DNA from 2 places in the Mycolicibacterium boenickei genome. Region 1 is predicted to be linked to the other one. Evidence: predicted binding sites of a transcription regulator. Region 1 holds the regulator's gene; the other holds the start of a gene.
What was found. Region 1 encodes LexA, which represses DNA repair genes until DNA is damaged. Its sites were predicted from a motif close to CGAACANNTGTTCG; they were not measured.
Positions count from the first base shown of each region.

Region 2: the regulator LexA is predicted to act here: its motif matches at 1,886-1,899, upstream of cofD (2-phospho-L-lactate transferase).

Region 1 covers NZ_AP022579.1:5,056,803-5,060,891, forward strand. Annotated here, with positions in the region: gene G6N57_RS24120 (alpha/beta fold hydrolase) at 1-74, shown strand, start outside; gene G6N57_RS24125 (PhzF family protein) at 141-818, shown strand; gene nrdR (transcriptional regulator NrdR) at 826-1,281, opposite strand; gene G6N57_RS24135 (LysM peptidoglycan-binding domain-containing protein) at 1,446-1,982, opposite strand; gene lexA (transcriptional repressor LexA) at 2,181-2,900, shown strand; gene G6N57_RS24145 (LGFP repeat-containing protein) at 2,958-4,089, opposite strand, start outside.
Region 2 covers NZ_AP022579.1:5,824,780-5,828,868, forward strand. Annotated here, with positions in the region: gene G6N57_RS27850 (phosphomannomutase/phosphoglucomutase) at 1-285, opposite strand, end outside; gene G6N57_RS27855 (DUF3499 domain-containing protein) at 402-821, opposite strand; gene G6N57_RS27860 (metallopeptidase family protein) at 953-1,375, shown strand; gene G6N57_RS27865 (WhiB family transcriptional regulator) at 1,422-1,811, opposite strand; gene cofD (2-phospho-L-lactate transferase) at 2,106-3,089, shown strand; gene G6N57_RS27875 (coenzyme F420-0:L-glutamate ligase) at 3,086-4,089, shown strand, end outside.

The sequences.
Region 1 (4,089 bases):
CGATCACCGGGCCGTTCGATACCCAGATCGCGGTGCTCGACGCGATGGACGCCGACGAGCGCAGCGCCACCTGACCGATCCCCCACGGGGTTCCCGAGCGGACCGCCCGGACGGCGTGGGCCGCGACGTAGCATCGGTCTATGGCCATCGACGTCACTGTGTTGCGGGTGTTCACCGACTCCGAGGGCAAGCACGGCAATCCGCTGGGAGTGGTCGACAACAGCACCGTCGCCCCGGGCGACCGACAGCGGATCGCCACCGAATTGGGTTACAGCGAAACCGTATTCATCGATCTACCGCAGCCCGGCGGCAATTCGGCCGGCGCGCACATCTTCACCCCGGTCGCCGAGCTACCTTTTGCCGGACACCCGACGGTCGGTGCGTCGTGGTGGCTGCGCGAACTCGGACTGCCGGTCCACACCCTGCGGGTGCCCGCGGGGATTCTCCAGGTCGAGTACGACGAAGATCGCGCCGTGGTCAACGCCCGTTCGGAATGGGCACCGGAGTTCGCCATCTACGACCTGGCCTCGGTCGACGAGGTACTCGCCGCCGATCCCGACGATTTCGACGATGCCTACCTATGGGCCTGGATCGATGAGCCGAACGGCACGCTGCGATCCCGGTCCTTCGCCTCGCACCTGGGGATTCCCGAAGACGAGGCCACGGGGGCGGCGGCAGTGCGGATGACCGACTATCTCAGCCGCGATCTGACGATCGTCCAGGGCAAGGGCTCGGTGATCGAGACCCGTTGGAGTCCGGAAGGTTGGGTTCGCCTGGCCGGCCGCGTCGTCGCCGACGGCACCACACGGCTGGACTGAACCTGGACTACGCCTCGGCGCGGTGGGCCCGCAGCGCCTCGATCTCGCGTTCGAAGTCTTCGGCTGATGAAAATGACCGGTACACCGAGGCGAACCTCAGATAGGCCACCTCGTCCAGTTCGCGCAGCGGTCCCAGAATCGCCAACCCGACCTCGTGGCTGGGGATCTCGGGCGTGCCGAGCCCGCGGACCGCGTCCTCGACCTTCTGCGCCAGAACGTTGAGGGCGTCGTCATCGACCTGCCTGCCCTGACAGGACCGGCGTACGCCGCGAATGACCTTCTCCCGACTGAACGGCTCGGTCACCCCGCTGCGCTTCACCACGGCCAGCACGGCCGTCTCGACGGTGGTGAATCGGCGTCCGCATTCCGGGCAGGACCGCCGGCGCCGGATGGCCTGGCCCTCGTCGGTCTCGCGGGAATCGACCACACGCGAATCAGGGTGACGGCAGAACGGACAATGCATTACCGCTCCTTCGTCATGCCGCCGGACAACTAGCTCGAGCGCCCTTGAGCGTACCCGCGTTGCCCGCGGCAGACTCACCGCCGGGTCCAGTGGGGTGTAGGTGCCCACGCCGACGCCGACCAGTGTGACTGGCAGCCAGGACGATTCAGCGGTCATCGCGCTGCTCAGCCAACCGGGGCGAGCAGCGTCTGTCCCGCGTCGACGGCGGCGGAGTCGAGCTGGTTGAGATCACGGATCTGCTCGACGACCCGGGCCACCGGGGCGTCCGGCGCGACCCGCCGGGCCACCTGCTGCAGCGTTTCGCCCGACTTCACCTGGACCACCGCCAGTTCGGTCGGCGTGGGCGTCTCGGTCCCGACGACCCCGCCGAGTTGGGCCACCAGGCCCAGCCACACGGTGATGCCCGCGGCGACCAGGGCCAACAAGACGGTGGTCAACGGCGTGATGGGGCGGCTGCGATGAGATGCCCGCGACATCAGCACTCCGGTTCCGCGGTATCGGACCGAGCCGGCGGACGGCCGGGACGGCGCCGGCCGCTGGACCCGGCGCAACGGCCTGGGCGCACCGGCACCGAACTGGGCGCGGGGCGACTGCGACCGCGGAGTGGCCCGAACAGCGCGGGAACGGCTATCGGCGGGGATATCGATGATCGCCATCTGACTGCCTTTCGGTGAGACGTATTCGCTCTTGTGTTCGAACATAGTCGCTCAAGTGTTCGATGGATAGAACATGTGATCGAACTGTTGCCAAACGATAGAACAGGGCACCGACAAGTTCGGGCGGCCGAGTCCGCCGACGCCCGCGACGCGGCACCGCGCACCACCCACCTGCAGACACGCCCGCAACACGCGTCGAACACATGTTTGATTAATGTTCGACCAGCGACTACATTCGCCCTCATGAGCGACGACCGCAGCAGGGACGGCAGCACCGACACCCCGGCCGGATCGGACGGCGCGGGCCCACGCCGGGCCGAGGGCGGCCTCACCGACCGGCAACGGACGATTCTCGATGTCATCCGGGCATCGGTGACCAGCCGCGGCTACCCGCCCAGCATCCGCGAGATCGGCGACGCGGTCGGCTTGACCTCGACGTCGTCGGTCGCCCATCAGCTGCGCACCTTGGAGCGCAAGGGCTACCTGCGGCGCGACCCCAACCGACCCCGCGCCGTCGACGTGCGCGGCGCCGACGATCCGGCGGCCGCGGTGGTGTCGACCGATGTGGCCGGCTCCGATGCACTGCCCGAGCCGACGTTCGTCCCGGTGCTCGGGCGGATCGCCGCGGGCGGGCCCATCCTGGCCGAGCAGGCCGTCGAGGATGTCTTCCCGCTGCCTCGCGAACTGGTCGGCGAGGGCTCGCTGTTCCTGCTCAAGGTCGTCGGGGACTCGATGGTCGACGCCGCCATCTGCGACGGTGACTGGGTGGTGGTGCGCCAGCAGAGCGTGGCCGACAACGGGGACATCGTGGCAGCCATGATCGACGGCGAAGCCACGGTCAAGACGTTCAAGCGGACCCGCGGTCAGGTCTGGCTCATGCCGCACAATCCGGCATACGACCCGATCCCGGGCAACGACGCGGCGGTGCTCGGCAAGGTCGTCACCGTGATCCGCAAGATCTGACGAACCCAGACAAGACCCGGCCGCATCGAGATGTGGCCGGGTCCTTCCGACTCAAGTTCAGTCGGTGCGCACGAATCCGTTGGTGCGGGCGAATTCCTCACTGGCGAACCAGATCTCGGCCACCGCGTCGTCGTACTCACTGCTGTCGGGTGCCCAGTACCGGCCGGACTTCGTGTCGGCCTTGATCGGGTATCCCTCCGGCGCGCGGTTCGGGTCGTCCAGCGGCAGGTGGATCGCGGTGGCACTGGGGATCTCGTCGAGTTCGATGGCAGCATGGCGGCCGCTGTGGGACTCGCTGCCGTAGGCCTCGGCCTCGGTGATCACCCGGGTCGGCGCGGTGTCGACGTTGTCCTGATCGCTCGGCACAGCCAGGCCGCTCGGCACCGCCAGCCCGCCGAGGGCCGCGAACCCTTGCGGAGACGCGCCGCCCGCCGCACCACCGAACGCCGCGGTATCGGCCGCGTCGTCTGCGAGTTCCGCTTCGATCTCGTCCTCGGTGTCTTCGCCCTCGGCTACTTCCTCGAAGTCCGCATCGATCGGCGTGTTGAGATCGTCGTCCTCATCGAAATCGTCGTCGTCGAAGTCGTCCTCTTCGAAATCGTCGTCCTCGTAATCGTCGTCGTCTTGATAGCCGTCGTCGTAATCCTCGAAGCCCCGTTCCGACTCCGGGCCGGCCAGCCGCGCGGCATCTTCCGGCGGCTCGTCGTCATCGTCCGGGGATCCGTACCCGCCGGACGGTCGGTGGGGAGCCGCCCACTGGCTCACCGGCATCGCGATATCGGTGGGACCGTCGTACGGCGACGCCGCGCCGCCGGCCGAGTCCTCACCCGCCTCGGCGAATCGCGCCGTCGTGGCTTCGCCGGCACCATAGGCGCTTGCGGGCGCGTAACTCGGCGCCTCGGCACCGCGGTCGTCCACGAACTCGTCGTCGTCGTATCCCCGCGATTCGTAGTGCGCCTCGTCGTAGCGGCCGTCGTCGTAGCGCGCTTCACCGGGCCCACCGTCGTAGTCGTCGTCGAACGGATCGTGGTCGAAGTCGTCATCGCCACCGCCCCTACGGCGGTGCCACAGTGCCGCTCCCACGATCAGACCTGCGAGCAGGAGCACCGGGATGACCGCGATCAGCCACCACCAGCTCCAATGCCAGGAGAACGGCTTCTTGGTATCCGCTGCCGACGGCTGGGGACCA
Region 2 (4,089 bases), 770 kb from region 1:
CAGCAGGCCCGACGCGAAGTACAGCTGATCGGTGGAGGCGAGACCGATCCGGACCACATCAAGGCCCTGAGCGGTGACACCCTCGGCGAACGCGGCGGCCAGCGCCGGCGAACTGGCCCGCATGTCGTAGCCGATCACGACCTGTGTGGCGCCCTCGGCGCGGACCAGGCGAGCGAATGCACCGGCGACCTCGGACACGAACGCCTCGTCGATCTGGCTGCCGACCAATCCCCGGACGTCATAGGCCTTGATGACATCGTGAACAGCCGCCGCTGGCCTAGACATATTGCTCCTTGTGAAACGGAATCGTTGGCGCCAGCCTAACCGTCGGGCGGCGTCGACACGTTCACTACTCGCGGGCCGGGCGTCGTCGAGTCAGAGCCGATCAGTGCCAGTCCGTGCTAGTTGTCGGGGTCCGGCAACACCCGCAGGTGGCCGCGACGACGCCCGTTGGTCTCGGCCGGACGCGCCGGCGGCGCCGTCACGGCACTGGTGGCCAGACCGGTGGAGGGATCGGAGAATCCGGCAACCACCCCACCACGGGAAACAGCGCCTGGCTGGCCTTCGCGGACGGCATCGGCCAACGCCACCAGATCGTCTTCATCGGGGTGGGTGGGCAGCGGCCCGGCGTGGCGGACGAGCTCCCAGCCACGCGGCGCGGTGATACGGCCGGCGTGGCCGACACACAAATCCCAGGAGTGGGGCTCGGACACCGTGGCGAGTGGTCCGACTACCGCCGTGGAGTCGGAGTAGACAAAAGTCAGCGTCGCCACGGCATAGTGCGGGCACCCGGGCCGGCAGCAGCGACGGGGAACATTCACGCTCCAGAGATTACTTTGGACGATCGCTGTGTGCCGCCGGACACGCGCAGCCGTCGGGACCCCGATCCCGAACCGTTACGATCATCGCCGTGGCCCAGCGCAACCCATGGCGATCGCGTCGCGGCCGCGATATGCGCGGACCGCTGCTTCCGCGCTCGGTTCCCGGCTGGCGCAGCCGGGCCGAGCGGTTCGACATGGCAGTGCTGGAGGCGTACGAGCCGATCGAACGGCGATGGGCGACGCGGATACGAGAACTCGACGTCGCAGTCGATGAGATTCCGCGGATGTCCCCGAAAGATCCGGACAGTGTGCAATGGCCACCCGAGGTCATCGCCGATGGGCCGATCGCGCTGGCGCGGCTGATACCTGCTGGGGTCGACGTCAGAGGAAATGCGACCCGGGCTCGAATTGTCTTGTTCCGCAAGCCCATCGAGCGCCGGGTCAAAGGATCCGATGAGCTTGCTGATCTGCTGCATGAAATCCTGGTGGCACAGGTGGCCACCTATCTGGGAGTTGAACCGTCAGTCATCGACCCAACGATCGACGACGACTGACGTCGAGCGCCGCACCCTGCGATGAAGCGCTCAGTCGAGACGAGCGTCAGATGATGCCGCGTTTGAGCCGGCGACGCTCGCGCTCGGACAGTCCTCCCCAAATACCGAAGCGCTCATCGTGCGCGAGCGCGTATTCCAGGCACGCGTCCTTGACTTCGCAGCCCTGGCAGATGCGCTTGGCCTCGCGGGTAGACCCGCCCTTCTCCGGGAAGAACGCCTCCGGGTCGGTCTGTGCGCACAGCGCACGTTCCTGCCATTGGTCGTCTTCGGTTTCCGGATCAACATCAATGTGTTCAGGTACCAAACTCAGCTGAGGACGTCCCGGAATCCCCAGCGGTGTCGGCCCGGCGTTGATGTGCGGTGCGTTGTCTACCGAGCCGAGTAGCCGGTTGTCGAACCGGACCACACGATCGAAATCGCCGCTCTCATAAGACATTATCCCCCGCCTCCTCACTCGGTCTCGTAGATCCTAAGTGGAGCCCCACTATTGCGATGTGCGGTCACCCCATTCGAACAGTTGATCGAATCTCGGTCCGCGACACCGGAATCGGTCACCAACCGGGAAATGACACATCTGTGATTACACACGTGTTAGCTGCCGGGGTCAAGCGCCAGGACGCGAATTCATACCATCTCGTAATGTCAAATCGGCGCGTCGCGACATCGGCGTGTCCTGGCCGTGACGACGTCGTTTCCATCCGCACGCCCTCAGCGCTTAGGGTCGGACGTTGTGAAGATCACCGTTCTGGTCGGCGGCGTCGGAGGCGCCCGGTTTTTGCTGGGAGTACAGCACCTGTTGGGCCTCGGTCAGTTCGCCGGGGACGACAGCAAGCATGAACTCACCGCGATCGTGAACGTTGGCGACGACGCCTGGATGCACGGTGTCCGGATCTGCCCGGACCTCGATACGTGCATGTACACGCTGGGTGGCGGTATCGACCCCGAGCGTGGCTGGGGCCACCGGAACGAAACCTGGCACGCCAAGGAAGAACTTGCCGCCTATGGCGTGCAGCCCGACTGGTTCGGCCTGGGCGACCGCGACCTGGCGACCCACCTCGTCCGTACCCAGATGCTGCGCGCCGGCTACCCGCTGTCGCAGGTCACCGAGGCGCTGTGCAAGCGCTGGTCACCGGGAGCGCGGCTGTTGCCGGTCACCGATGACCGCAGTGAGACCCATGTGGTGATCACCGACCCCGAGGACGGGGCGCGGCGGGCGATCCACTTCCAGGAGTGGTGGGTGCGCTACCGCGCCCAGGTGCCCTCACACAGCTTTGCGTTCGTCGGTGCAGAACAAGCAACCGCCGCGCCGGGGGTGACCGAGGCCATCGCTGAGGCGGACGTGGTGTTGCTGGCGCCGTCGAATCCCGTCGTCAGCATCGGGCCGATCCTGCAGATCCCCGGAGTCCGTGGCGCACTTCGTTCGACGACGGCCCCGGTGGTCGGCTACTCCCCCATCATCAACGGAAAACCGTTGCGCGGCATGGCAGATGAGTGCCTGTCCATCATCGGCGTGGAGTCCACCTCGCAGGCAGTCGGTGAACACTTCGGCGCGCGGTCGGGTACCGGAATCCTGGACGGCTGGCTGGTCCACGAGGGCGACCACGCCGAGATCGACGGCGTGCAGGTGCGCGCGGTACCGCTGCTGATGACCGACCCCGCCACCACCGCCGAGATGGTGCGGGTGGGACTGGATGTGGCAGGCGTTCCGCTGTGACTACTGAGGTGAACACCGAGCACGGGTCCGCCGACCGGGTCGAGATCCTGCCGGTGGCAGGCCTTCCCGAGTTCCGGCCCGGGGATGATCTGGCGGGCGCCCTCGCCGAGGCGGCGCCGTGGCTGCGTGACGGCGACGTGCTGGTGATCACCAGCAAGATCGTGTCCAAGTGTGAAGGCCGCATCGTCACCGCTCCTTCCGACCCGGAAGAGCGGGACACCATGCGGCGCAAACTCATCGACGCCGAGGCGGTCCGCGTGCTGGCACGCAAGGGCCGCACGTTGATCACCGAGAACGCCATCGGGCTGGTCCAGGCCGCCGCAGGCGTCGACGGCTCCAACGTCGACTCGAACGAATTGGCGCTGCTACCCGTGGATCCCGACGGCAGCGCACGAGCGCTGCGCGAAAGCCTGCGTGAGCGACTCGGCGTCACCGTCGCCGTCGTGATCACCGACACCATGGGCCGCGCCTGGCGCAACGGCCAAGCCGATTTCGCCATCGGAGCGTCCGGACTCACCGTGCTGCACGGTTACGCGGGCGCACGCGACCGGCACGGCAACGAACTGCTGGTCACCGAGGTGGCCGTGGCCGACGAGATCGCTGCCGCAGCCGATCTGGTGAAGGGCAAGCTCACCGCGATCCCCGTCGCGGTGGTGCGCGGCCTGGAGCTGACCGACGACGGTTCGAACGCGGCGACGCTGCTCCGACCCGGCGAGGAGGACCTGTTCTGGCTCGGCACGGCCGAGGCGATCCAGTTGGGGCGCAACCAAGCTCAGCTGCTGCGCCGCTCAGTGCGGGAGTTCTCCGATGAACCGGTCGACCACGCACTCATCGAAGCCGCCGTCGGCGAGGCTCTCACCGCGCCCGCGCCGCACCACACCCGGCCGGTGCGCTTCGTCTGGGTGCAGGACGCTGCCACCCGCACCCGGCTGCTGGACCGGATGAAGGACAGGTGGCGGGCCGATCTCGCCGGGGACGGCAGGGACCCGGAGTCCGTCGA